DNA from 4 places in the Erwinia sp. E602 genome. Region 4 is predicted to be linked to each of the others. Evidence: riboswitches for the same ligand, from Rfam matches in the RefSeq annotation. Region 4 holds a riboswitch; each other region holds the start of a gene.
The links. A riboswitch is a leader RNA that binds a small molecule or an ion and turns the genes downstream of it on or off. The one in region 4 is predicted to bind thiamine pyrophosphate.
Positions count from the first base shown of each region.

Region 1: linked by a shared signal. The riboswitch ahead of GKQ23_RS00630 (FAD-dependent oxidoreductase) and the one ahead of thiM (hydroxyethylthiazole kinase) in region 4 are both predicted to bind thiamine pyrophosphate.
Region 2: linked by a shared signal. The riboswitch ahead of GKQ23_RS15110 (TenA family protein) and the one ahead of thiM (hydroxyethylthiazole kinase) in region 4 are both predicted to bind thiamine pyrophosphate.
Region 3: linked by a shared signal. The riboswitch ahead of thiC (phosphomethylpyrimidine synthase ThiC) and the one ahead of thiM (hydroxyethylthiazole kinase) in region 4 are both predicted to bind thiamine pyrophosphate.

Region 1 is NZ_CP046581.1:137,958-145,153, reverse strand. It holds gene zigA (zinc metallochaperone GTPase ZigA) at 1-610, shown strand, start outside; gene GKQ23_RS00635 (HPP family protein) at 756-1,493, shown strand; TPP riboswitch at 1,639-1,758, shown strand; gene GKQ23_RS00630 (FAD-dependent oxidoreductase) at 1,901-2,833, shown strand; gene thiS (sulfur carrier protein ThiS) at 2,830-3,027, shown strand; gene GKQ23_RS00620 (thiazole synthase) at 3,031-3,789, shown strand; gene GKQ23_RS00615 (HesA/MoeB/ThiF family protein) at 3,945-4,916, shown strand; gene fhuE (ferric-rhodotorulic acid/ferric-coprogen receptor FhuE) at 5,161-7,196, opposite strand, start outside.
Region 2 is NZ_CP046582.1:2,969,209-2,976,404, forward strand. It holds gene nac (nitrogen assimilation transcriptional regulator NAC) at 1-661, opposite strand, end outside; gene GKQ23_RS15095 (aspartate transaminase) at 989-2,203, shown strand; gene GKQ23_RS15100 (RraA family protein) at 2,214-2,906, shown strand; gene GKQ23_RS15105 (2-hydroxyacid dehydrogenase) at 3,144-4,082, opposite strand; gene GKQ23_RS15110 (TenA family protein) at 4,240-4,878, opposite strand; TPP riboswitch at 4,914-5,028, opposite strand; gene phnN (ribose 1,5-bisphosphokinase) at 5,210-5,755, opposite strand; gene phnM (alpha-D-ribose 1-methylphosphonate 5-triphosphate diphosphatase) at 5,755-6,891, opposite strand; gene phnL (phosphonate C-P lyase system protein PhnL) at 6,888-7,196, opposite strand, start outside.
Region 3 is NZ_CP046582.1:4,492,182-4,499,377, forward strand. It holds gene GKQ23_RS22180 (DUF1481 domain-containing protein) at 1-60, opposite strand, end outside; gene hupA (nucleoid-associated protein HU-alpha) at 188-460, opposite strand; gene GKQ23_RS22190 (YjaG family protein) at 649-1,239, opposite strand; gene nfi (deoxyribonuclease V) at 1,302-1,967, opposite strand; gene hemE (uroporphyrinogen decarboxylase) at 1,970-3,037, opposite strand; gene nudC (NAD(+) diphosphatase) at 3,077-3,850, opposite strand; gene GKQ23_RS22210 (Rsd/AlgQ family anti-sigma factor) at 3,924-4,430, shown strand; TPP riboswitch at 4,548-4,648, shown strand; gene thiC (phosphomethylpyrimidine synthase ThiC) at 4,736-6,670, shown strand; gene thiE (thiamine phosphate synthase) at 6,667-7,196, shown strand, end outside.
Region 4 is NZ_CP046582.1:1,655,679-1,662,874, forward strand. It holds gene GKQ23_RS08990 (oligosaccharide flippase family protein) at 1-793, shown strand, start outside; gene GKQ23_RS23830 (polysaccharide biosynthesis C-terminal domain-containing protein) at 904-1,191, shown strand; gene GKQ23_RS08995 (hypothetical protein) at 1,211-3,100, shown strand; gene GKQ23_RS09000 (acyltransferase) at 3,102-4,103, shown strand; gene GKQ23_RS09005 (acyltransferase) at 4,137-5,216, opposite strand; TPP riboswitch at 5,737-5,836, shown strand; gene thiM (hydroxyethylthiazole kinase) at 5,878-6,669, shown strand; gene thiD (bifunctional hydroxymethylpyrimidine kinase/phosphomethylpyrimidine kinase) at 6,666-7,196, shown strand, end outside.

The sequences.
Region 1 (7,196 bases), on a different replicon from region 4:
GCGCGGCCAGCTGGTGGCGATCCTGCGCAGCCTTAACCCGCGCGCGCGCATTGAAGTGGCGCGTTTTGGGCAGATAGCGCTGGAGAAAGTGCTGAATACCGGCCTGTTTGACTTTGACGCCGCCGCCGAAGCGCCGGGCTGGCTGCAGGAGCTGCGCGGCAGCCACGTGCCGGAAACCGAGGAGTACGGCATCAGCCACTTTGTCTGGCGCGCGCGCCGGCCGTTCCATCCGCAGCGCTTCTGGGAATTTTTCAGCGGCGAGCTGCCGGGTATCGTGCGCTCAAAAGGCTTTTTCTGGCTGGCTTCACGCCCCGATTTTGCCGGTAACTGGTCACAGGCGGGCGGCGTCTCGCATCAGGGGCTGGCCGGCCGCTGGTGGGCGGCGGTACCGCCTGAACGCTGGCCTGAGGATGAGGATCTGCGGCTGTCGATTATGCAAAACTGGCAGCAGGGCAGCGGCGACGCGCGCCAGGAGCTGGTGTTTATCGGTATGCAGATGGATGAGGCGGCGCTGCGGCGTCAGCTCGACGCCGCGCTGCTGACCGATAATGAGATGGCGCTGGGGCCGCAGGGCTGGCAGTTCTTCAGCGACCCGGTGCCGGAGTGGTAACCGAATTCACACGGCGGGCGTTCGGCACCTCGCCAGTCTCTGTTCCCGCTGCGCTTCTGACGATGGCGGGTTGTTTCAGCGCGGAGGATCGGCGAGAATCAGCGCGCTAAACAATAAGAATTTCCTATGACCGGACGCCTGCAAAATGAATCGCACCTCCACGCTGCCTGCGCAGCTACGCCTTTTCCTTGGCCGCTTCTGGCCACACCCGCTGGCCGTGGCCCGCAAACAGATGCTCCTCGCCAGCCTCGGCGCAGGTATCGGCCTGGCGATCACCAGCCTGTTCAGCCACTGGCTGCTCGGCGAAGTGAACCTGTGGTTTGTCGCCCCCATGGGCGCGTCCGCGGTGCTGCTGTTTGGCGTGCCAAACAGCCCGCTGGCGCAGCCGTGGTCGGTGGTGGGCGGTAACGTGCTCTGCGCGCTGGTTGGCGTGACCGTCGGCCAGTGGATCGCCATGCCGGCACTGGCCTGCGGCGTGGCCGCCGCGCTGGCGATCGTCCTGATGTTTAAGCTGCGTTGCCTGCATCCGCCGGGCGGCGCGGTGGCGCTGACCGCGGTGATCGGCGGGCCGGCGATCCATCAGCTGGGCTACGGTTATGTCCTTACCCCGATCCTGCTCAACTCGCTGTCGCTGGCGCTGCTGGCGATTGTATTTAACAACCTGGCCGGCCGCCGTTATCCGCATCCGCTGGCCGCTGCGGAAGCCAGACCCGCGCCGGTGGTGGTGAACGTCTCCATTACCCGCGCCGATCTGCACGAAGCGCTGCTGGCCGGTGAGCTGCTGGACATCGATGAAGATGACCTGCAGGAGGTGCTGCAGCACGCGGAGCAGATTGCCCGGCGTCGGCAACAGCAGTCTGGCCCGGAACGCCGCGCGGCGTAAGGCGCATGAACGTGCTACTGCGGTCCGCCGCCCGGAACAGCCATCGCGGCTGAGCATATCGATCGGCCGGTAACGTTTCAGGCCGTATCCGCGGCAGCAAAATCTGACATCGTGCTTGACGGCGCGGCAGCAGATAAAATACAAATAGAACCGTCAGGGGAGTCTCGCCAGAGAGACTGAGAGGCTGGTAGCGATTATCGCGGCCCGGCGACCCTTAGAACCTGACCCAGTTGATACTGGCGTAGGAAGACGCGTTGCTTTGCCCCGCAGAGCAACCTGATGCGCTGGTCAACTTCGCCTGCCCGCGCGTACTCTCCCTGCCTTATCACGGGTCCTCTTTTAAACGAGGCCAACGTGAATTCTTCTGTAATTTATCCTGCATCTGTTCCTTTACGGACGCCTGCGCCATGAGCCGCTGGTCGGTTATCGGCGACGGCGTCAGCGGGCTGTGCGTCGCCACCGCGCTGGCCGAACGCGGCCAGTCGGTTGAGGTGATCGTCGATGAGTCCCGGCGTCCGGCGTCGCACTGGGCCGGCGGCATGCTCGCGCCCTGGTGCGAGGGCGAAAGCGCCCCCGATGAGGTGACCGAACTCGGCCAGCGCTCGGCCCCCTGGTGGGCGGCGCGCGTCGACGGCGTGCAGCATCAGGGCACGCTGGTGGTGGCCCCGCCGCGCGACGCGCCGGATCTGAACCGCTTTGCCCGCGTCACCCACGCGCATCAGTGGGTCGATCCCGGCGAACTGGAACCCCATCTTCAGGGGCGGTTTGCCCGCGGTCTGTTCTTCGCCGGTGAGGCTCACCTTAATCCGCGTGACGCCATGAACCAGCTGCGCGACAGGCTGCAGCGGTCCGGCGTGGCGTTTCACAGCGGCGGCCCCACCGGCCGGGTGATCGACTGCCGCGGCATTCACGCCGCCGACGCGTTAGCAGGCCTGCGCGGCGTGCGCGGTGAAATGCTGATCCTGCAGACGCAGGAGCTGCAGCTGTCGCGCCCGGTGCGCCTGCTGCACCCGCGTTTTCCCTGCTATCTGGTCCCACGCGCCAGCGGCCACTTTATGCTCGGTGCCACCATGGTAGAGAGCGATGACGCCAGTCCGATCAGCGCCCGCGCGATGATGGAGCTGCTCAGCGCCGCCTGGGCTATCCACCCGGCGCTGGCCGAGGCGCGGATTATCGAAAGCGGCACCGGCCTGCGCCCGTCATGGCCGGATAACGTTCCCGCCATTCGTCACCTTAACGGCCGCTGGTACGTCAACGGCATGTATCGCCACGGTTTTCTGCTCGCGCCGGTAATGGCGGAGAAACTGATGCAACACCTTACCCAGGACAACCTGTTATGAAAATTCAACTCAACGGACAGCGGATCGACACCGCCGCCACCACGCTGGCCGCGCTGCTGGCGGAGCAGCAGATCGACGCCAGTTGCGTGGCCAGCGCCCTTAACGGCCAGTTTATCCCGCGCGCGCAGTATGCTCAGCAGATCCTGCACGAGGGCTGCGAGCTGGAAGTCCTGTCACCGATGCAGGGGGGCTGAAGCATGTTTTACGACTTTACACCGCGGTCACGTTTCCTGCTCGGCACCGCCGGGTATCCTTCGCCGGCGATACTGACCCAGGCGGTCGCCGCCTCCGGCTGCGAAATTATCACCGTCAGCCTGCGCCGCGAAGGCAGCCAGGGCGGCGCGTTCCGCGAGATCCTGCAGCAGATGAACATGCGCGTGCTGCCCAATACCGCCGGCTGCCATACGGTGAAAGAGGCGGTGACCACCGCGCAGATGGCGCGGGAAGTCTTCGGCACCTCGTGGATCAAGCTGGAGGTGATTGGCAACGCCGATACGCTGCAGCCTGACCCGTTTGCGCTGGTCGAAGCCGCGCGCATCCTCTGCGCCGAAGGCTTTCAGGTGTTTCCCTACACCACTGAGGATCTGATCGTCGGTGAAAAACTGCTGGAAGCCGGCTGCCGGCTGCTGATGCCGTGGGGCGCGCCGATCGGCTCCGGCCAGGGGCTGCGCAATATCGACGGGCTGCGTGCAATGCGCGCCTGGTTCCCGGATACGCCGCTGATTATTGATGCCGGCATCGGTGCGCCGAGCCAGGCCGCGCAGGCGATGGAGCTGGGCTTCGACGGTATTCTGCTGAATACGGCGGTGGCGAAGGCGCAGGATCCGGTGAAGATGGCGGCCGCTTTTGGTGCGGCGATCCGCGCCGGCCAGGACGCGCATCAGGCGGGGCTGGTTGAGCGGCGCGATATGGCCGCCGCCTCGACGCCGGTGTTCGGGCTGGCGCAGTTCAGCTGAGTGGCACTACCGGTTCAGCGCGGCGTGCGGCCATGGCGGCACCGTTCAGGCTGGCATGACGGCTGAACTGCGATGCGCAGAGCCGTGTGCGCGTAACCGCGGCAATGGGTAAGCAGCGCCGCCACAGGGCGGCGATTAATCGGGGATCGGGACATATGAGTCGTTATCAACGGCAGTCGATGCTGCCGGAAGTGGGCGAGGCCGGGCAGCAGAAGCTGGCGCAGGCGCGGGTGCTGGTGGTCGGTGCCGGCGGGCTGGGCAGCACGCTGCTGCCGCTGCTGACCGGGGCCGGGGTGGGTTATCTTCGCCTGTACGACGGCGACGTGGTGGAAGAGCATAATCTGCACCGGCAGACGCTGTTTACGCTGGAGGATATCGGCCAGCCGAAAGCGCTGCGGACGGGTGATGCGCTGCGGGCGCGTAATCCCGACTGTGAGGTTGATGTCCGGCTGCAGGCGCTGAGCGCCAGCGGCGTTGAAGCGGCGCTGCACGGCATCGATCTGGTCGTCGACGCGGCAGATAACTTTGCCATCACCTATCAGCTGTCGGACGCCTGCCAGCCGCGCGGCATTCCGCTGGTCAGCGCGTCGGTTCTCGGCCGCCAGGGATACGTGGGCGGCTTCTGCGGCGGCGCACCCAGCTATCGCGCGCTGTTTCCGCAGCTGCCGAAAGCGGCGGGCAACTGCAACACCGCCGGGGTGATGGGCCCGGCGGTCGCCACCCTCGGCGCGCTGCAGGCGCAGATGGCGCTGAGCGTGTTGCTCGGCCTGCAGCCTTCGCCGCTCGGCTGCCTGCTCAACTGCGATTTTGTGCAGTGGCACTTTCGCCGCTTCCGCTTCGATGGTGCTGAAGAACCGGCTGCGACGGCGGTGCCGTTTATCGACCGCCAGCTGCTGGAGGCAACGGATTGCATCGTTGAGCTGCGCGGTCATGAAGAGGCGCCTCAGAGCATTGCGGCAGAGGAGGAAGTGGTGCGGCTGTTGCCGCCGCAGCTGGCCGCCTGGCAGCCGCCCGGCGATCGACGTATCGTGCTGGTGTGCGCCAGCGGCATCCGCGCCGCGCAGGCCGCGATGCAGCTGGAGCAGCGCGGGTTTACCCGGCTGGCGATTATCGCCGCGAACCGCTGAGCAGAGCGGATCCCGCCACAGAAACCGCATAGTAAGTACTGAGAAGGTGAGCGTGGGTCTTTATAACAGATGGAGAGAGAAAGACGGCCTGCGCTGCCTTTAAGGTTATCGGGTGATCTGGCGTTTTTTCAGGAGAATGAACAGATCAGGGGGGGGGCGCAAAGTGAGGCATCTGCTTCCGCCGCTCAGTGCGTCTCATCGCGACAGGGCAGGTTTCCCCGGGGCAAACCGGGGGAACAACGTGTCAGAACTTGTAGCTCAGGCTGACCGAGACGTTACGCGGTTCGCCGTACACCGCATAGTCGCTGGTGTAGGCGTAATATTCGCGATCGAACAGGTTGTCGACGTTAGCCTGCACGCCCAGCTGCTTCGTCACCTGATAGCGGGCAAACAGGTTCGCCAGCGGGTAGCTGCCCTGGAACACCCGCTGGGTGTCGCCGGAAGGCCCCGTGGCGTCCTGGTAGGTGCGATCCTGCCAGTAAACCCCGCCGCCGACGGTCAGCTGCGACAGCATCGGCAGGTTGTAGCTGCTGAACAGTTTAAAGGTGGTCTGCGGGGCAAAGGCGTTGGGGCGCGCGCCGCTGGCGTCTTTTGCCACGTAACGCGCCGCGCCAAAGGTCATCTGCAGGTTGTCGGTCAGCGCGCCGTTCAGTTCGAACTCCGCGCCCTTGCTCACCACGCCTTTTGCAGCGTAATACGCCTGTTCGCTGGAATCTCCCACCGTCTTATCGCCGTCGGCCTGTGCCAGATTGTCCTGCTCAATGCGGAACACGGAAAGGGTGGCGGTCAGGCGACCGTCCAGCCACGCCGACTTCAGACCAGTTTCATAGTTTTTGCCGGTGGCCGGTGCCAGGTAGTTGCCGCCCACGGTGCGCGAGGTCTGCGGCTGGAAAATTGAGGTGTAGCTGGCGTAAGCCGACCACGACTCGTTGAGGTCGTAAACCAGCCCGCCGTAAGGCGTCAGGTTGCTCTTGCGCATTGCGGCGGTGGTGCCGTTGGCGCTGTACTGCGTGTAGCGCGCGCCGAGGATCAGCGCCAGCGGATCGGCCAGCGAGAAGCGCGCGGCGGTATAAGCTGATTTCTGGCGGATCACATCATCAGAGGTGACCGACCAGTCGCCCCACGCCGGTTCAGCCACGTTGCCATCCCAGCCGTCGCCGAAGGCCGCCACATCCTCCGCATTAGATGCGCTGTAATAGACGTTGCTCTGGCGGCTGTAGCTGACGCCGGTCAGCAGCTGATGCTGGCGGCCCAGCAGCTCAAACGGCCCGCTGGCAAAGCTGTCCACCGAGTCCAGCCTGCGTTTTCCCTTATCCAGGCTGCCGTAGCCGGACATCCCTTCTCCGCTGGTGATATCCGGGAAGCCGGAGCTGTAGAGCAGCCTGCTGTCGAAGGTGGTTTCGCTGTGGGTGCCGTTAACGCGCAGGGCCCAGCCGTTGCTGAAGTCGTGGCTGGCGGAGGCCAGCAGCTTGCGCGACTCAAGGTAGTAGTGGGTCCAGTCGGCGGCGGAGTTAGTGCTGCGATCGTAACGGGTGCGCGAACCGTCGCTGTACCAGGTCGGCAGCCCGCCCCAGGTGGGACTGGCGGTGCTGCTGTCTGAATAGTCATAGCCCAGCGAGAGGGTGGTGCTGTCACCCACGTCGGCGTCGACAACGGCGTAGAGGAACTTTTTGCTCTTGTGGTAGCGATCCAGCCAGCTGTCCTGGTCCTGATAGCCGGTGACCACCCGGCCGCGCACGCTGCCCGCCTCATTCAGTGGGCCGGAGAGATCGGCCACGTAGCGCTGTCTGTTCCAGCTGCCGTAGCTGGCGGATAACGCACCGGTAAAGGTTTTGCTGTCGGCGCGCCTGCGTACCATATTGACCGACGCGCCCGGGTTACCGGCACCTGTCATCAGCCCGGTCGCACCGCGCACCACCTCAATGCGCTCGAAGGTGGCGGTATCGCCGGCGGCATCGCCGAAGTTCCACTCGTCGCTGACCGAGGTGGGAATATCGTCAAAGGTGTAGTTATTGATGTAGAAGCCACGGGAGAAGTAGCTGACGCGCTCGCTGTCGATAATGTACTGCGAAACGCCGGTGGTGTTATTCAGCACGTCGCCGATGGTATCCAGCTGCTGATCCTGCATGCGTTGTTGTGTGGTCACGCTGACCGACTGCGGCACGTCGCGCGGCGTCAGCAGCATTCTGGTGCCGGCGCGGGTGGTTTTTACGCTGTAGTCCTGCTGCTCCTGCCCGACGTCTGCCGCGCCAGCGCTGCTGGCGTTGACCACCATTTCCG
Region 2 (7,196 bases), 1.3 Mb from region 4:
TTTCGCACGTCACTTTGTAAGCAAGATTCTTCTGCACAAAAGCTTCATCGACCAGCTTACGCATAATGTTGTAGATGCGCGGCAGGAACAGGTCAAGATGGGCGATCTGTTCGAGGGTCACGGTTTTACCGAAGCGGGCCTCGGACGGCGGCGTCACCAGCCACAAATCTTCTTTCATCAGCGGGATAAAGGCCAGACCGTGCACCTGGCGGTTGCCGTACAGCACCGCCATATCCATGCGTCCGCTCATAATCAGCTCGCTGAGGGTGGTGCCAAAACTCTCATTAAAGTAGAGCAGGATGCCGGGATGCTGGCGACGCACCTCCTCCATCAGCGGCAGCGCCAGCAGCGAAGCGGCGGTGCCGGGGGCCAGGCCCACGGAAACCTGCCCGCTCAATGCCTGGCCCGCACCATCGATCGCGCTCTGCGCCTGTTCGCACTGACGCAGGATCGCCTGAGCATGGGCGTAGAGAATATTGCCGGCCTCGGTGGGGGTGACGCCGCGCTTGGTGCGGATCAACAGCTGCTGACCCACCTCCCCCTCCAGCGAGGCCAGCTGCTGGCTGAGCGCCGGCTGGGCGATGTGCAGAATATCGGCCGCCTGGGTCAAACTGCCAACGTCGACAATTTTGATAAAATACTTAAGCCGCCTGAGATTCATCGTTACACCCCTGTTTCACGTTCAATATGTTACGGAAAAGTGAACGGGAGTGTAGCAAGAGTCAGGCCAGGCTGATTGTTACCCACCCCACAAAGTGCGATGTTAAAAAAGTTAATATGCAAAACAGTGAGATAGATCGTGTTATCTCAGGATGCCCCTATAAATCAGCCAGTTGCTCCCTGGCCGCGCCTGCACTATTGCAGGTCAGTTTGCTTATGACGGTGCCCCATCCATAAGCTTTTGCTCTTGAATCAGAACGATTCCCTGTTACCCGCCGGCCGCCTGAATTCGTAACGTGGTGCTATCCCGGAACAGACTGGAGTCATCATGAGTGCTATCCGTATTGCCAGCCGCGTCACGCGCATCAAACCATCGCCGAGCAGCACCGCGTCCGATCGCGCCAACGCGCTGAAGCGCGAAGGCAAATCGATTATCAATCTGGTGGTCGGCGAGCCGGATTTTGACACGCCACCGGCGATCTGCCAGGCGGCCTGCGAGGCGATTAACCGCGGCGAAACGCGCTACACGCAGAATAACGGCACCCCGGCGCTGCGGGCGGCGATTGCCGCCAAATTCGCGCGCGAGAACCGCCTGACCGTCGCCGCCGACGATATCATCGTCACTAACGGGGCCAAGAGCGCGATTTTCAACGCCTTTGCCGCCACGCTGGAAACCGGCGACGAGGTGCTGATCCCGGCACCTTACTGGGTCTCCTACCCGGATATGGTGCTGGCCTGCGACGGCCGCCCGCTGATTATCACCTGCCAGGAAGCGGCAGGTTTCAGGCTAACGCCGGAGCAGCTGCGCGCCTCCATCACCAGCCGCTGCCGCTGGCTGCTGCTCAACTCGCCGTCTAACCCGACCGGGGCGACCTACAGCCGTGCCGAACTGCGCGCGCTGGCCGACGTGCTGCTCGACTATCCGCACCTGGCAATTATGACCGACGATATCTACGAGCATATCCGCTACGACGGCTCAGAGAACGTGCATCTGCTCGAGGTGGAGCCACGCCTGGCGGATCGCACGCTGGTGGTCAACGGCGTGTCGAAAACCTACGCCATGACCGGCTGGCGCATCGGCTATGCCGCCGGACCAAAGGCGCTGATCGCCGCGATGGGCACGCTGCAGTCGCAGTCCACCAGCAACGCCAGCTCGGTAAGCCAGGCGGCCGCGCTGGCGGCGCTGAACAGCGGCACGGAATTTATCAGCCACAGCCGCGAAATTTACCGCCAGCGCCGCGACGCGATGGCCGCCGCCCTGAACGCCATTCCCGGCCTGCACTGCCAGCTGCCGGACGGCGCTTTCTACCTCTACGTTAACTGCGCCGGGCTGCTGGGCAAAACCACCGCTACCGGCCAGGTGCTGAAAAGCGACACGGAGGTAGTGCTGTGGCTGCTGGAGAGCGCCGGCGTGGCGGTGGTGGCCGGTTCTGCCTACGGCCTGTCGCCCTACTTCCGCCTGTCGATTGCCACCGATCTCGCCACACTCCAGGCCGGCGCGGCACAGATCGCCACCGCCGTCGCCACCCTGAATTCATATTAAGGAATCCGTTATGAGCGTAGGAAACCGAATTTTCTTACAGCGCGACCTCAGCGCTGCCGCGTATGTTGAGGCCTTCCGCCAGCTGCCGGCTGCGGTGGTGGCCGACTGTATGAGCCGCCTGCCCGCCCTGTCGCAGAAGATTAACCTGATGAGCGCACCGCGTAACCCGGTGATGTGCGGGCTGGCGTTTACCGTTAAAGCCCGCTCCGGCGACAACCTGATGCTGCATAAGGCGATGGACCTGGCCGGGCCGGGTGACGTGATAGTGGTGAACAACGAAGGCGATACCAGCCAGGCGCTGATGGGCGAAGTGATGACCACCTTTGCCCGCCAGCGCGGGATTGAGGGGCTGGTGCTGGACGGCGCGATCCGCGATATCGAAGGGATCGGCAAAATGGATTATCACCTGTATGCCGCCGCCGTAACGCCGGGCGGGCCGTTCAAGGATGGACCGGGGGAAATTAACGTGCCGATCGCCTGCGGCAATATCCACGTGTCACCGGGCGACATTATCCTTGGCGACCATGACGGGGTGATCGTGATCCCGCACGGTGACGCGGCGCGGATTCTGGAGGCGGCGCAGGCCTATCTGATCGTCGACGAACGCAACTTCGAGCTGGCCAAAACCGGCGAGCTGGAGCGCAGCTGGATCGACGTGGCGCTGCAGGCGAAAGGCGTTGAGGTGATTGACGGGCGCTACTGAGGCGCCGCGCGTTCGCTAGCGATTGCCACTGAGACCACCAGTGCTACTGCTATAACATCATCAGATAAGTGCGGCATGGCCGCACTTTTTACGTTTGCCCTGTTAACCTTCTTCATCAACCCTCCTTCAAGCCGCACACTTCATCAACCAGGAAGTCTTCAGGTTGAGTAAAGCCAACGAAACAGGGCCCACCAGGGCCCTGTAAAGGTTAACGTTTGTTCACGATGACGCTGATTCTCAGCCCACCGGCGTCAGCGCCTCACCGCGCGCGAACCAGGCCGCCAGATTACCGGCAACGTTATCGGCCATCGCCTGGCGGGTCTCGCCGGTGGCGCTGGCGATATGCGGGGTCAGTACGGTATTTTCCAGCGCGGCAAAACGCGGATCGATGGCCGGCTCGTTGTCATAGACGTCCAGCCCCGCGCCGAGAATGGTGCGATTCTGCAGGGCGTCGATCAGGTCATCTTCATTGACCACCGCGCCGCGCGCCACGTTAATCAGAATGCCCTTTTCGCCCAGCGCGCTGAGGATTTCGCTGTCCACCACCTTATAGTTGCGCGCGTCGCCAGGCACCGCCAGCACCAGCACGTCGCTGAACTGCGCCAGCTGGTGCAGATCGCCGAAGCGCTGCCAGCCCGGCTGGTCGCTCTGACGGCTGTTAACGTAGCCCACCTGCATATCGAAGGCGGCACAGCGGCGGGCAATGGCCGCACCAATCCTGCCAAGGCCGAGGATACCCACGCGCTTACCGCTCAGTTTGCTGGCCAGCACCGGCGGGCGCTGCGGCCACTCGCCGGCGCGCAGGAAGGCGTCCTGCGCCACGATCTGCCGCGAGACGCTGAGCATCAGCGCCAGCGCCAGGTCGGCCACGTCATCGGTAAGAATGTCCGAGGTGACGGTCACGGTGATATTGCGGTCACGGGCGGCCGCCAGGTCGATGGCATCGGTCCCGACGCCAAACACCGAGATAATCTCCAGCGCCGGCAGCGCGGCCATCACCTCCGGGGCCAGGCCGACGTCGCCACGGGTGGCCACGGCACGAATGCTCTGCCCGTGCTGCCGTAGCCAGGCGGCCGCATCCGGCTGTTCATACAGGCGGTGGCACAGGTAGTCACGGTGCAGCGCTTCGCTCAGCACCGGCATCAGCGGTTGAATAATCAGCAGTTCTTGTTTCATTACGCACACCATCCATTGAGAGTCAGAGTAAGAAGTCGTTATTAAACTAGCGAACTTTTTAGTGTTACACCTGCAATGTTACGCTTATTGCTATACAGGTTACGCTTATGGTTGATCTTACTTAGCGCGGCAAGCGGGGTGCAGCCATACTCAATGCTTAGTCGTAGGCCGCATCGAAGAAGGCTTTTTCCAGGGTGACGGCGCGCAGGAAGAAATCTTCGCAGCGATCGCGTTCGGCGGGGCCGACCCGGTCGAGCTCTTCGCGCAGGAAGTCGACAAAGGCGTTGAAGTCGGGATTATCGTGCAGCGTGACCCATTCGGCGTAGAGGAAATTTTCCGGCAGCGGGCGCGGGGCGCGGGTGGCCCAGTCGCGGTAGAGCCATTCGGCGACGTTGAGCACGGAGAGGATCGCGGCGTAGGAGCGGGTAGCGGCGGCTTCCAGCATAATGGCTTTAAAACCGGCGGTGGGCGCGCTGTCCGGCAAGCTGGTACGCCGCTGTTCGCTGATGCCCAGCGCGTCGAATCCCCGCAGGAAATAAGTGTTTTCGTCGGAGGAGACCATGCCGGCGAAGCGGCCAAAGCGCAGTCGTGCAAGGGTGCTGTCGGCGCTGGCGATGGCGGAGCCGATCAGGGTGAGGAAGCTGTCCAGAAAGCGGTAGTCCTGGATCAGGTAGGTGGCCATGACCGTATCGGCGACTTCGCCCTGGCAGAGTTCACGCACGAAGCGGTGCTGTACCGCCTGCGACCAGATGGGCTGGCTCAGTTCACGGAGCTGTTCGGTAAAACGTTGGGTCATCAGGTAGTCCTTGGGTAACGGACTACCGGCGAGAGTTAGCCAGGCTGCGCCATCCCTTCGCCGGCATTATCCGGATCAGGTAATAAGGGTCATCGCGCTGCGTACGCCTGCGATCTCTCAGCCAGCTGCCTGGCTCCCCCTGGGAGCTGAGATCTATATCTTAAAATCCCGGCTTTGTCACTTAACGTATGTTCCCTGAAATCTTCTGCTGTGCCCGCAGCGGGCGGTGGCCGGATGCGTTCTTAAGCACGAATTGACCGTAGAATAGCGTCTGACCCAGGCGGAAATTTCCGCCGAGAACCAGGACAACGTCTCTGTGGGCGGTGCAGCGTCAGCGGATCGCCGCGTTTTTATGCAAAATCTGCGAGAACGCTTCCAGCGTCTGCCGCAGGTCGCCGTCGTTGTTCAGGGTGATGCAGGAGGCCGGAACCGGCTCCAGCGCCCGTGCCAGACGCCGCTCTATCGCACCCGCATCCTCCCGCCCGCGCTGCAACAGTCGCTGCGCCAGCACCGCCGGGGAGACCTGCAGGCACACCGGCAGCAGCAGCTCGCCGTAGCGCTGCTGCACCACCGGCAGGTGGCGGCGCGAGCCGTTGACCACCACGTTCAGCCCGTTAGCCAGCCACAGGTCTGTTTCGCAACCCAGCCCGTAAAAGCACTGGTGCGCCTGCCACTCGATGGCAAACAGCCCCAGCTCGCTGCGGCGTAAAAACTCCTGCTCGCTGAGCGCCACGTGGTTCTCGCCGCCCGCCCCGGCGCTGCGGGTGATATAGCGGTGGGCAATCAGCAGCTTCGCCGGCGGGCATTCGCCCAGCGCCTGCAGCAGGCTGTCCTTGCCGGCACCGGACGGCCCAATCAGCCAGATCAGCCGCGCCATCAGAACACCATCCTGCCCTGCGCCCAGACGCTTCTGACGTACGGCTGCTGCTGATGCTCGTGCACCAGCACCAGATCGGCACGCAGCCCTTCGGCGATCGTCCCGCGATCGTGCAGGTTAATGGCACGTGCCGGATTACGGGTCACCAGCGCAACGGCGGCAGGCAGATCGAAGGCGTTGCGTTCGTCGTGCGCCAGCCGGAACGCCGCGTCCAGCAGGCTGGCGGGATAGTAATCGGATGACAGGATATCCAGCTGACCCGCCGCGGCGAGGTCGGCCGCCGCCACGTTGCCGGAGTGTGAGCCGCCGCGCACGATATTCGGCGCCCCCATCAGCACCTGCAGGCCCAGCTCGCGTGAGGCGCGTGCGGCTTCGGCGGTGGTCGGGAATTCGGCGATGGTGCTGCCGATCGCCTGCGACTCCTGCACGTGAGCGTGGGTGGCATCATCGTGGCTGGCCAGCGGGATCTGGTACTGGCGGCACCAGGCGGCGATCGCCTCGCGGTTCGGCGCGGACCAGCGGGCGGCCAGCCGCAGCTGGTCGGCCTGGTAGGCGTCCAGCTGCGCGTCGCTCATCTGATACTTGCCGCCAAAGTAGGTGCGCCACGCCGCCAGCGACACGTACTGACGCTGGCCCGGCGAGTGATCCATCAGCGACACCAGCGACAGTTCGGGGATGCACATCAGCTGTTCAAACAGCGGCAGCGTCGAATCATTTGGCAGCTCGCAGCGCAGGTGCAGACGGTGCTCGGCACGGTTCAGCCCGTGCTTCTGGCTGTGACGGATCGCCTTAATCATCTTCTGCAGGTTATCCATGCGGTGGCCGCCGTCGCGCACGTCGCCGACGCCGATCGCGTCCAGCACCGTGGTGATGCCGCTGGCGATAATCAGCGCGTCGTGGCTGCTCATCGCCGAGTGGGCCGGCCAGTCCACCTTTGGTCGTGGCGCAAAGAACCTGTCGAGGTTATCGGTATGCAGTTCGATCATGCCCGGCATCAGCCAGCCGCCTTCGCCGTCGATCGCCTCCGGCAGCTGGCTGGGCGTGTCGGCGTACGCGGTGATGACGCCGTTCTCGCAGGCCAGCGATCCGGCCACCACTTCCTTTTCCAGAATCAGTTTAACGTTATTGATAATCACAGGGCGTGCTCCACGGCAACAGGTTGCATCACATGCAGACGGTCCGCGACGCGTTCGCGCACCGCGTGGTCATGAAAAATACCGACGATGGCCGCGCCGCGCTGGCGCGCCTGCTCAATCAGCGCCACCACCGCGGCGCTGTTGGTGGCGTCCAGCGAGGCGGTCGGCTCGTCGAGCAGCAGAATCGGCGACTCGGCGATAAACCCGCGGGCGATATTGACCCGCTGCTGCTCACCGCCGGAGAAGGTGGACGGTGCCAGCGACCAGAGCCGCTCAGGCACGTTAAGGTGGCTAAGCAGCGCTTT
Region 3 (7,196 bases), 2.0 Mb from region 4:
GCCTGCCAGCACGGCCAGCATCAGCGAAGGAAAAAGTCGTTTTAGCAAGGTCAGCGTCATATGAAAGCGTTTCGCACCATCATCTTCTCACCGCAGCAGAAGCACCCGAGTTCGGGCGGGGGACAAATTACAGATAAACAAAAGGGGCGATAGCGCCCCCCTGTTAAAACCTTTCACCGTAAAGCGATTACTTAACAGCGTCTTTCAGTGCCTTACCAGAAACGAATGCTGGTACATTGGCAGCAGCAATTTTGATCTCGTTGCCAGTCTGCGGGTTGCGGCCAGTACGCTCAGCACGGTGGTTAACTTTAAAGGTACCAAAACCAACCAGTTGTACAGCATCACCTTCTTTCAGAGACTCGGTAATTGCAGCCAGAGTCGATTCCAGTGCAGCTTTAGCCTGGGTCTTTGACAGGTCCGCTTTGTCCGCAATTACATCAATCAGTTGAGTCTTGTTCATAAGTTATCCTTACAGTGTATTTATCGCTTGCTAAGCATCAAGTGCGAGGGAAAAACCAGTGTCTGGCACTCTCCTGCATTCACGCACCGATAGCCACATTTTTCAGCCCCCCAAATGTAGACCAGACAGGGGGCGGATGTGAAGACCAAAGGCGCTACAATTCAGGCCTGAAGTCACGTTTTGCTGTCTTAATGCTGATAATTTATACCGATGTTACTGATCCCGGATTCGCGAAGGTCAGAACGTAGCCCCTTAATCAAATCAAGGTCCCGCTCCTCGCAGGCCGCCAGCAGGCGAAATATCTCCCACTGGATGTCCCACTCCTCTTCTACCGCCGGGTTTAGCTTCAGCTCTTCTTCGGTCATTTCCCGCTCAGCCTGGGTCATTTCCAGCATCGCAACGGTGGTAATCGAGGTCTCGCTAACGGCAATCGCATGCGCCAGCGTTTCACCGCTCAGACGCGAGTGCAGCAGTTCGCTCAGGGCGACGCAGGCATCAATCGCCGGATAGACGCCGTACATATCATAGTCGTCCGCGGAAGGGATCGCCTCTTCCAGTTTTTCCAGCTGGGAGTCGAAATTCACTTTAGCGTCTTTTACCACCAGCGTTTCCCACAGCAGATCGAGAATTCGGCGATAGAGCTGGCCGTCGCCAAAGCCGGACTGCTGACAGAACTCACGGTAGTTCGGTGCCATGCGTTCGCACAGGCAGGCCATAAAAGTAACGTGCTGCCAGCTTTCCAGCTTTTCCAGCCGCAGATGAATCGGGTTACGTAACATATCGGGATCTCAGTATTAACGCGCTGCGGGCAGTGTACCTGAAAAGCCGCCGTGCAGCACGGTTAACCCCGGTCGATGGCGCTAAAAGCGGCGCGTCGCGAGGCAATAGCGTCTGCCCAGCGGGTCGGTTCCGGTAAACGGTAGCCACGCAGGCAGTTTTGTACCCAGGTCAGCGCCGTGTCGTTGCTGATGCGATGCCCGCCGGAGACAAACAGCGGGTTACAGCGCAGCTTGCTGCGCAGCACCCAGCCAATCGACTCTCCCTTATCGGTCAGCGGCTGACAGCTGCCGGGTTCAGCCGCCGGCGGCTCAAATTTACCGCACAGTCGCTTTTTTGCTACCCCCAGCGTCGGCACGTCCACCAGCAGGCCAAAGTGGCTGGCCACGCCCAGCCGACGCGGGTGCGCCATCCCGTGACCGTCGACCATCAGCAGATCGGGATAATGCGTCAGTTGCTGCCACGCGGCCAGCAGCGCAGGCGTTTCGCGAAAGGAGAGGTAGCCGGGGATATAGGGCATGGTGGTGGCAATGCGCGCCACCTGGTAGTCAATCACCCGCAGCGAGGGGTACTCAAGAATCGCCAGGGCGGCACGGGTGACCTCACCGCCCTGTTCAAAGCCGACGTCCGCGCCGCCAATCAGGCGCGGGGGAAACACGTCAAAGTCATCGTGGTGCACCGCTTCTGCTGCCCGTTGCAACTGCTCGGTGCGTAATGCGGTGATATCCATAATTACTCCTGGTGGTAAGGGCGTGACAGGCGGTGTACCGCCTCAACAAACGCGCCGGCATGTTCCGGCGGCACGTCCTGATGGATACCGTGCCCCAGGTTGAAGACGTGGCCGTTACCCTGGCCAAAGCCGTTGAGAATGCCCGCCACTTCCTGCTCGATGCGTGCAGGCGGCGCGTAGAGGATCGACGGATCCATGTTGCCCTGCAGCGCGACTTTATCGCCGACCCGGCGGCGCGCGTCGGCGATATCGGTGGTCCAGTCCAGCCCCAGCGCGTCACAGCCGGTGGCAGCCATCTGTTCAAGCCACTGCCCGCCGCCTTTGGTGAACAGGGTAACCGGCACCCGGCGGCCTTCATTTTCATGCAGCAGGCCGTCGATAATTTTATGCATGTAATGGAGCGAGAACTCCAGATAGTCGCGCCCGGTCAGCACGCCACCCCAGGTATCGAAGATCATCACCGACTGTGCGCCGGCACGGATCTGCGCATTCAGGTAAAGCGTCACGCTGTCCGCCAGCTTGTCCAGCATCAGGTGCAGGGTGTGCGGCTCGGCGTACATCATCTTTTTCAGCTTAGTGAACACCTTGCTGCTGCCGCCTTCCACCATATAGGTGGCCAGCGTCCACGGGCTGCCGGAAAAACCGATCAGCGGCACTTCCCCGTTGAGGTTTTTACGGATGGTACGCACCGCGTTCATCACGTAGCCCAGCTCACCTTCCGGATCGGGGATCGGCAGCTTGTCGACGTCGGCGCGGCAGGTAATCGGTGAAGAGAAGCGCGGACCTTCCCCCGCTTCGAAGTAAAGCCCAAGCCCCATCGCATCCGGGATGGTCAGAATGTCGGAGAACAGGATCGCGGCATCCAGTGGATAACGGCGCAGCGGTTGCAGCGTCACTTCGCAGGCCAGCTCGGCGTTTTTGCACAGTGACATAAAGTCACCGGCCACGGCACGAGTGGCTTTGTACTCCGGCAAATAACGCCCTGCCTGGCGCATCATCCATACCGGGGTCACATCAACAGGCTGGCGCAGCAAGGCGCGCAGATAACGATCGTTCTTCAGTTCACTCATCTTCAGGCTCTCTCATTTTCAGAGGAATAGTGTATCACGTCATTCCACACCCGCGCGGCACAGCGCCACGGTATCTTCAATCAGCCGGCGGGCAATGGTGCCCGCCGGTGGCAGCAGCGGCAGTGCATCATAGCGATACCAGCCGGCATCCAGCAGCTCCTTCGGGTCGATCTGAATCTCACCGCTGTCATAGTCGGCCATAAACGCCATCATCAGCGACTGCGGGAACGGCCACGGCTGCGAGGCGACATAGCGCACATTTTTCACCCGGAGGCCACTCTCTTCCATAACCTCCCTTGCCACCGTCTGTTCCAGCGTTTCACCCACCTCGGTAAAACCGGCCAGCACCGTGTAAATGCCGTTGCGGTGGCGGGTGTGCTGCGCCAGCAGGATCTCCTCACCGCGGCGGATCGCCACGATCATGCACGGCGCTATCTGCGGATAATACCGCTGGCGGCAGTGATGGCACAGGCAGGCCCATTCGGTCCTGCTGTGGTGCATTTCATGCCCGCAGTAGCCGCACCAGCGATGCGAGCGGTAGAATTCGGCCAGCTGTACGCCACGCCCGACCAGCTGAAACAGCCCGGGCTCCTGATCCAGCAGCTGGCGCAGCGATCCGCACTCCTTGGGGCGGCTTTCGCGGATCAGCCAGACCGGTTCGCCCTGCCATTCGCCCAGCAAGGATCCGCGGGATCCCTCCAGACCCAGTGCTCCGGCCTGGCCGTAAGGTAATTCGCCTTTTGGTAACCAAATTTTGTTTTCGGTGCTGACAACCCACCAGCCAGCGTCTACGCTTGTTAGTTGACGTTCCATAAAATGCTCATTTTCCTCAGCTCATCAAAGCGGATTGAGGTCAGATGTTCAAAATAACACGACGGAGTTGAACATGCTTAACCAGTTAGACGTCCTTACCGCACGCGTTGGCGGTTGCAGCGAACTGGTCGACCTCTGCCTGCATTCACGTAAGCAGTTACTGGTTACCTATTACCAAATGGCCGGTCTGAAGCCGAACAAGGATTCCCTGACCGCACTCGATGAAAACGCGCTGGATAACTTCTGCCACAGCCTGGTGGACTATCTGTCAACCGGCCATTTCACCCTGTACGAGCGTTTTATTAAAGAGCTGGAAGGCAGCGAACAGCTGGCACAGGCGGCAGTGATCTACCCGTCGTTGCAGGCGAATACCGACCGCATTATGCAGATTTATGACTCGCATCTGGAAACGGCGATCGATGATGATAACTGCCTTGAGTTCCAGCAGGCGCTCTCAGGCGTCGGCGAAGCGCTGGAATCCCGCTTCTCGCTGGAAGATAAATTCATCCAGTTAGCGATGGAAAATCACGTGCAAAAACAGATCGCTGCCAACGAACCGACCCTCGCCCGCCCTGCCTGAAATCGTTAGAGATTGGTGAAAGCCTTGTGATTTGTGATCGGCCCCTTTATGCTTCAGGGGCTTTGAGCAGGCGCATTTTGCCCAAAGCCGGTACGCTCTGTTGAGCCATGTACCAGCGTCTTCTTGTCGGAGTGCCCCTCGGGGCTGAGACCGTTAATTCGGGATCCGCGGAACCTGATCAGGTTAATACCTGCGAAGGGAACAAGAGTAAAACAGCTGTAACGGTATCAGGCCGTACGCGTTGATATCGTGCAAATTACTCCCGCCTCCAGGCAAGCATATTTCCCTTTAATCAGGAATTTGCTATGTCTACCGTTGAAAAAAAGTCATCACGCCGTGAGCAGCGCGCCGAAGCGCAGCAGTTTATTGATTCCCTGCAGGGCACCGCCTTTCCGAATTCCAAACGCATCTACCTGACTGGCTCCCGGCCGGATATCCGCGTGCCCATGCGCGAAATCCAGCTCAGCCCGACCGTCACAGGCGGCAGTAAAGACAATCCCACGCTGGAGCAGAATGAGCCGGTGCCGGTCTACGATACCGCCGGCCCGTATGGCGATCCGGCAGCGGCGATTGACGTGCATCGCGGCCTGCCTAAGCTGCGCAGCGGGTGGATTGCCGCGCGCAGTGACAGTGAAGAGATCGACGAACTGAGCTCCACCTACACCCAGCAGCGGCTGGCGGATGACGGGCTGGATCATCTGCGCTTTGAAAAGCGGCCGCGCCCACGTCGCGCGCAGGCCGGGCGCTGCGTCACCCAGATGCACTATGCGCGGCTCGGGGTGATCACCCCGGAGATGGAGTTTATCGCCGTGCGCGAGAATATGGGCCGCGAGCGTATCCGCAGCGAGGTGCTGTTGCAGCAGCACCCGGGTAACAGCTTTGGTGCCAGCCTGCCGGAGAACATTACCGCCGAATTTGTGCGCCAGGAGGTGGCCGCCGGGCGGGCGATTATCCCGTCGAACATCAACCACCCTGAGTCTGAGCCGATGATTATCGGCCGCAACTTCCTGGTGAAGGTCAACGCCAATATCGGCAATTCGGCGGTCAGCTCCTCGATCGAAGAGGAGGTGGAGAAGCTGGTGTGGTCGGCACGCTGGGGGGCGGATACGGTAATGGACCTCTCTACCGGACGCTATATTCACGAAACGCGTGAGTGGATCCTGCGTAATAGTCCGGTGCCGATCGGTACCGTACCGATCTATCAGGCGCTGGAGAAGGTCAACGGCGTTGCTGAGGACCTCACCTGGGAAATTTTCCGCGACACGCTGCTGGAGCAGGCGGAACAGGGGGTGGACTACTTTACTATCCACGCCGGCGTGCTGCTGCGCTACGTGCCGATGACCGCGAAGCGCCTGACCGGCATCGTCTCACGCGGCGGATCGATCATGGCTAAGTGGTGCCTGTCGCATCACCAGGAGAGTTTCCTCTATCGCCACTTCCGCGAAATTTGCGAAATCTGTGCCGCCTATGACGTGGCGCTGTCGCTGGGTGACGGCCTGCGCCCCGGCTCAATTCAGGATGCTAACGACGAAGCGCAGTTTGCCGAGCTGCGCACCCTGGGCGAGCTGACCAAAATCGCCTGGGAGTATGACGTACAGGTGATGATTGAAGGCCCCGGTCATGTACCGATGCAGCGCATTCGGGTCAATATGACCGAACAGCTGGAACACTGCCATGAAGCGCCGTTCTACACCCTTGGCCCGCTAACCACCGATATTGCGCCGGGCTACGATCACTTCACCTCCGGTATCGGCGCGGCGATGATCGGCTGGTTCGGCTGTGCCATGCTGTGCTACGTGACGCCGAAAGAGCACCTCGGCCTGCCGAACAAGGAGGACGTTAAGCAGGGCCTGATTACCTACAAAATTGCCGCCCACGCCGCCGACCTGGCGAAGGGGCATCCGGGCGCGCAGATCCGCGATAACGCCATGTCGAAGGCGCGCTTCGAATTCCGCTGGGAGGATCAGTTTAACCTGGCGCTGGATCCGCATACTGCGCGCGCCTATCACGATGAAACGCTGCCGCAGGAGTCCGGCAAGGTGGCCCACTTCTGCTCGATGTGCGGGCCTAAGTTCTGTTCGATGAAGATCACCCAGGAAGTGCGCGAGTACGCTGCCCGCCAGGCAGCCGAAGCACAGCCAGTTGAAATAGGCATGCTGCAGATGTCTGAAGAGTTCCGTAACCGGGGCGGTGAACTGTATCATCGCGCCGACACGCTAAAAACCGAGGAAAATGTATGAGTCGTGGTGCCTTCCCCGCCACCGAAGCCCGGCTTGGGCTCTATCCGGTAGTGGAAACCGTAGAATGGATCGACCGCCTGCTGGCGTGCGGCGTGCGCACAATCCAGCTGCGTATTAAAGACCGTCAGGAGGATGAGGTAGAACAGCAGATTGCCGACGCCATTGCGCTGGGCAAACGCTACAACGCACGGCTGTTTATCAACGACTACTGGCGGCTGGCGATTAAGCATCAGGCCTATGGCGTGCATCTGGGCCAGGAGGATTTGAACGTCGCCAACCTTGACGCCATTCATGCCGCCGGCCTGCGCCTGGGGCTTTCCACCCACGACGACGCCGAGCTGGATCGCGCGCTGGCGGAGCAGCCCTCCTATATTGCGCTGGGGCACGTGTTCCCGACCCGGACCAAGGAGATGCCGTCGGCACCGCAGGGGCTGGAGGAGCTGAGCCGCCACGTTAAACGCCTGCAGGGGATCTCCACCGTGGCGATTGGCGGTATCAGCCTGCAACGCGCACCGGCGGTACTGGC
Region 4 (7,196 bases):
TACATCCTATGTGGCAAAATATGTAGGGCCATCTGTTTTCGGAAGCATTGCTTATGCATTATCAATCTTTCAAGTTGTACAAATAATATCACAGATGGGAAGTGATATTATAATAATGAAGCGATTGAGTAAGAAGCTTGAATCAGGTGTCAATCTCATCTATGCGACATTCTTATTGCGAATGTCTATATTTTGTATCATTGCCGCTCCCATTTTAGCTTGGTGTTACCTTAATAGAATAGAATATTCTTTCTATTACATTTTAGCTGCCTGTATTTCATGTTTTTTTTCATCGCTAGATGTTTATTCAATTTATTATGACGCTCTTCTGAAGTCGAAATTCAATACATTTATAAATAGTTTGTCATTACTGGTTTGCCTCGCGATACGATGGGGGATAGCTTATACAGACATGCCTGCAGTTTATCTTTGTATTCCAATCATCCTAACCGGCTTGATACCTTTTTTTGCACGTTACATTTTATTTAAATCAAAACATCGCTCAACTCTACTCAAAAATAGAGCAAAAATTAAATATTCTAAATATCTATTAATGACGGGTTCTACTTTTGTTTTTACATCAATTTCGGTAGCTCTCTATACCCGAATGTCACTTTTCGCGATTGGTTTTTTTGAATCTAACGCTGTTGTTGGTATTTACTCAGTTGCAGTCACTCTCGCGGGCTCCTGGTCCTTTGTTACCAATTCTTTCATAACTTCTAACTTACCTGGGATATTTGCATCTAAAAACTTAGATGACACATTTGCGAAAATAAAAAACTTAATATCTTAGTCTTGATTATTACAGTAATTGTTGTTGTTTGCGCCGTCCTTTTCAGCGGTTTTTTCATTAACCTCCTTTATGGTGAGGACTATAGTGAATCATATTGGCCTCTAGTTATTTTGTGTTTAGCAACTGGCTTCTCATCTCTTGGAACTATTTCCGCAAGACTTATTGCTAAATTTTCTGGCTATAAATATTTATCAAAAAAGACTGTCATCACTTTAATTTTGAGTGTCTTGATAAATTTACCTTCGATTTATTGGTTCGGTATTATTGGTGCCTCAATATCAACACTCATGACTGAGTTTTTATCACTCACAATTCTAAACTATTTTTTCAATAGAAAATTAATATTGAGAAGTCATTTGTTCACTTTATTTGGTGGAAAAATCACACCTAGCAAATAATGTTAATATCGGAGCTAACTTGAAACGTAGAAACTTTTTTAAGCTCTTCGGATTGTTAACGGTTGGAACTGCTACTGCTACTGCTAAAGAAACATTGAATAAGTCACCTGTCAATGAAGGAGGAGATTTACATCCGCACTTAGAGGGTATAGATACTACGGGGAAAGAGGATGCTTCTTTAGGGCTTTCACGCTTAGTTTTGCAAGCACTTAAAGAGCGTAAAAGCATAAAGTGCCGCTCAAGTGACATTTTTCTTTTAAAATCACCAATATTTTTCCCCTATCTAAACGACCGATATAATAAAGCTTTATTCCGACATGTCTTCGATGCTTGCAATGCACGGTTTTATCCTGGGAATCATAACATTGAGTTATTCAAAATATCTCGTCCGCAAACGACGATAAAGAATGTTAGAGTATGTAATGATGACTCAACTCGATTTAGTAAGAATTACTCTGGTGTAACTGCATTCTCATTCAGTTCCTTAGATGATTCTTATATGGGTTATATGTATTGTACATTAATGGATATTGATATTAGTGGCGTTAATATTGCAATAAAAATGCAACCTGGTCCCTCACCATTAAAAAATGGTAAGTACGACTCCACAGGTGCTTACTACTGTTCCTTTGAAAGGATACACGTAGTCAATTCTTGGTATTTTACATATTTGAAAAACAGCTTGACTCCCGATAATAGTGTCAACCGCAATTGGTACCGAGATTGCAGCCATCAGGGAGGCTTGGTATCATTTTACGGGGAATCCCATTCTGGTGGTGATATCGTTGTTGAAAACTTTCTCGCTGAGACGATTAATTGGTCTCCAAGAAAGGGTACTATTAAGGATCTCGCATATACATCATCAGTAGTTTGGGGGGAGGTAGATAGGTTAAGGAAATTTTTTGCATTCCAGAATGCTCGCTTCCTGAACTGTGTTTTTGAGGGCGATCATAATTCTGTCCCTAATTATTTTATGCCTGCAGATGGTTGCGTGGGTATAAGAGTTACAAATCTCATTTCACCTTATCGTGGACAACTTTTAGGCACAGGTAACGATAAAAATCTTTTTCCTCTAATTAATAATTCTTTACCTGACGGTGTTGAGACACATTCAGGTTCACTAAGATTACAGAATCCTAAGTCTGGGATTGAATTTCCTGATGATGTCGAGTCTGGCTATAATTCTAGACTAGCGTTCCAGATGTACGATGGTTTGACTCAGCTATCCCTTACAGGTTTTCAGGCTAAAAAAGAACGTACTATTAATCAATCTAATTGGTCATTTCAAATTTGGGATTTTACAACAAAGAAACAATGGGAAGGTGTGTTTGGACTTCCTTCGAAAATAAGTGTTGGTAGTATTAATTATTCAAATTTTTCCGAGATTCATTTTGGCACTAAGCTTTCTTTCTTAAACAAGGAAGGGATTTCTCTGTCATTTGAGAATAATAAAAACGAACATAAACTTACCTTTAATAAACTACCATTGATAATTAACACCGAAAATCAGCCTTCTTTAACTTTCGGTCAGTATGCCATAGATATCGGAACCTACCTAAGTCCTCTTTCAAGCATCACTGTTTCTGATGGTTTATATCACTCTAAAAAATCGCTAGAACGTAAAAAACAATTTCACACCAACGGTGAAATATTATCCGCTTGGGATAAATACAGGCAATTGTACTCTGATGTATTTTCATTGGATGGTGATATCAATACTATTGTCGGTAATATAAATGAGGCGTTCACAACTGAGGGGGTTAATCCTGAGTTAATAGGGCTAATAAAGTCATCTTCAGCTGAGGGAAACAACGGTGGACTGCTGAATATTATTAATTGTTTACTGCTGGAAATTAACCTCATTAATAAAAAGCTTCATGAGCTCTCATCTGATAAAACAGAGAAATGATATGCATCAAAATAAAATGTATACAATACAGATACTAAGAGGGATAGCTGCTTTAAGTGTTGTTTTCTCACACTCATCGCATAAGCTTGCACAAACCAAACTGTTCACTTCTGACTTTTTCTCTTTCGCAGGATTTGGTGTTGATATTTTCTTCATGATTTCAGGCTTCATTATGATGTTCATCACTGGAGTTGATGCTAAAGATAACAAAAATAGAAATATATTGAGTTTTTTTAAAGACAGAATTATAAGAATAATACCTTTGTATTGGTTTTTTACCATTCTGTCTTTGGCTATTTTTTGTATAATGCCTGGATCAATAAACTCATCAGGCGGTGATACCGGAATATTGCAATCATTCATCCTTCTCCCGGTTCCGAATGGAACAAAATTTCTTATACAAAATGGCTGGACTCTAACATATGAGTTCCTTTTTTATTTCGCATTCTCTTTTTTCTTGGTTCGGACAGATAGAGAGAAATTGATATTTGTTCTACTGACTTTTTTGGCTATAGATGTTTCATCTTCATTTTTTGGTCTGCAAAGCTTTGCTTCATATAGTATCAAGTATGAATTTATCCTGGGGATAGGGCTTTACCTGTTTTTCAAGAAGGACTATTTATATGCCGTTTTAGCATTTTTGCTAGCTTATTCTATAGCTTTCTTCAATACAGGTTTAGGCGGGAGAGTGCTTAATGAAGGTTTACATGCTTTCATATTAGTATTAATGTTTTTAGTAGTTGAAAACAAATTTTCCTGGAAAGGTCCGGTATCTTTGTTTTTACTATTTTTAGGTGACATCTCTTTTAGCCTTTATCTTTCGCATCCATTTGTCATCCAAGGAATTTCGATTTTAAATAGCCACCTTTCTCTCAATGTATATGTCGTTTTTGTATTGATGGTTCTATGTTCTATAATTTTCGGATACTTGATCTACACTCTACTAGAAAAGAAAATGGTAAGTTTTTTCAAAAATAAAAAACTAAAAAAAGTTACTGTGTAAATAAAAGGAAGGTGATTACACCTTCCTTTTTTTTTAGCCAGTGAAGGTTTGCTTAATAAATACAGATAGCTTTTTATTACTAATTTTTTTGGATATGTATGTTATGATTCTTCTCTGAAAGTAATATACTGTTATTGGTAGTATTATTGCAATGCACCATTTCAGATAGAAAATATTCATAACACCACTTATCCTAAAGTATTCTACAATAGGAATGTGCCAGAAATAAATCCATATTGTATTGGATGATAGGTAAATAATCGAATCTTTTATGCGGCCACTCAAATAAGATGCTACTTTTGACATTATTAATTCAATTAAAGGAATAGTTGTCAAGGCATAAAAAATGTACACTGATTGCGGTGGGTACTTATAGTCTTGTGGATATATATACCCCCCTGTGATTTTAATTGCGAACATTTCAATGACAACCAGAGCTAGTAAGCTGATGACAAAGATCTGAATTTTCACCTTCGTATCAAAGCTTTTATATCTATAACCTAGCATAAACAGTGCACCATACGATATGGCTGGTAATATGATCTCATCTATAGGAAATCTTACAAATTTGCTAGAGAAGTCATTACTTGCTTGAAATATGATACTTGCAGAAATAATCATTAAAAATGAAAAGTTAACTAACCCACAGTTTTTGAACCGCCCTGATATTTTAATATAAAATGGTGAGAGCAAAGCAATCATCAAAAATATTCGCATAATCCAGACGTATCCGATGCCATTAACCATTGCATAAGAATGGATAATTTTTGATAAGGTTAGGAATTCGAAAAAAATCTCAATTTTACATATATAAATAGTGAGGAAAAAAATTGTCAGAAAAGCCCATGCTGGAAATGCTAATCTTCTAATTCTCGAGGAAAAGTACTCGGTGATGCTTATTTCTTTTTTCTCTGATGCAAAGTATGCCATTCCTGAAATAAAAACCATCAATGGAACATCAAAGGATCTGAGTTGAAAAATGGAGAATGGGGGAGATACATGCGCTAAAATGATTAAAAATAGGCCTGTAACCCTCAAAAGATCAATTCTTAGGTCTCTATCTGTTTTTATGGTTGACATGAAATTTCTCTCTGGTCTGTTTTTAATATGCATTGTATTTCAATGAAATTTACAGGGGGGACTATACCTGAGGCAAGTATACCATATCATAACTCTACTGAATATACTTTTGATTTCCTCTCTTGTATGCTTGATAAGGGCTTGATGCGAACTGTTCAGAACAGAATTATGAAAGTGTTACGTCTTTCTATATCTTGAGTTTGTTATAAATCCATCACTTTTTGAAAGAATGTGGTTAATTAAATGCAGACTTTTCTTAATGACATATTAGATAAATCTCTAATTAATTCTTCACTATATGCATGATCAAATTTTTTATCCATCTAATTTCCGTCATATCAAACTAGTTTTTTTCCTTTTGCGAATTATTCATTCTCGCTAAATGGTTTCTTGATCGTTTCACCTCTCTGTTTCTTCATCTCAGCTAAACTGCCAGTTTCTAGAGCGTCTGCAGAATGGAACGGTACTTAAGCTTATGGGCTGCAATGTGCTCTGCAGCAAGATTACTACTCCCTTGCTTTCCCCCATCCCCCTCCCTTATCCTGTCCCGCGCAACTATGACTCGGGGTGCCCTTGCTTAACCGCAGGCTGAGATAAAACCCGTACCACCTGAACTGGATAATGCCAGCGGAGGGAAGTCAGATGCCCCAGCCCGTGCTGGCATCGCCTTCTTGAACGCCGGTTGGGAGAGAAGATGAGCCAACCCGTACCCCTCGGCCACGCAGATGTGGCCCGTTCGCTGGCGCTGTTCCGCCAGCATGCCCCGTTAATTCACTGTATGACCAACGACGTAGTGCAGACCTTTACCGCCAACGTGCTGCTGGCCGCCGGTGCCTCGCCGGCGATGGTCATCGATCCGGAAGAAGCCGCGCAGTTCAGCGCGATTGCCGATGCCTTACTGATTAACGTCGGCACCCTGACGCGTGAACGCAGCGAAGCGATGCTGGCGGCGGTGGCCGCTGCCAGCGGGGCAGGGCGCAGCTGGGTGCTGGACCCGGTCGCGGTGGGCGCACTCTCATTCCGCACCGCCTTCTGCCATCAGCTGCTCACCCTTAAACCGTCCGCCATTCGCGGCAACGCATCGGAGATCCTCGCGCTGGCCGGATTGGCCGCGGGCGGGCGCGGCGTGGATACGCAGCACGGCTCCGATGCGGCGCTGGCGGCGGCGGTACGGCTGGCGCAGGAGAGCGGGGCGATCGTCGCGGTGACCGGCGAAGTCGACTACGTTACCGACGGCAGCCGCACCCTGGCGGTAGCCGGTGGTTCACCGCTGCTGACCCGGGTGGTTGGCACCGGCTGCGCGCTCTCGGCGCTGGTCGCCGGCTTTGCCGCGCTGCCGGGCGATCGGCTGGTACACGTTGCCAGCGCCTGCCGGGTGGTGGCGCTGGCCGGTGAACGTGCCGCCGCGCAGGCGGCCGGGCCCGGCAGCTTTATCCCGGCGTTCCTCGATGCCCTCTCTCTGCTCGACCCGGAGGCGCTGGTATGAAACGCATCAATGCCCTGACCATTGCCGGCACCGATCCGAGCGGCGGCGCCGGTATCCAGGCCGATCTGAAAACGTTCTCGGCGCTGGGCGCGTACGGCACCAGCGTGGTGACCGGCCTGGTGGCGCAGAACACCCGCGGCGTGCAGTCGGTGTACCGCATCGAACCGGCCTTTGTCGGCGCGCAGATCGACTCGGTGCTGTCGGACGTGCGTATTGATGCGCTGAAGATCGGCATGCTGGCGGAGAGCGATATCGTCCGGGTGGTGGCACAGCGCCTGCGCGAGTCGTCGGTGCCCTGGGTGGTGCTGGATACGGTGATGCTGGCCAAAAGCGGCGATCCGCTGTTATCCAGCGAGGCGGTCGCCACCCTGCGCGAGGCGCTGCTGCCGCAGGTCTCCCTGATTACCCCCAACCTGCCGGAAGCGGCGGCGCTGCTGGAGTGCGCCCCGGCGGTCAATGAACAGCAGATGCAGGATCAGGGCAGGGCGCTGCTGGCGCTCGGCTGCGGTGCGGTGCTGATGAAGGGC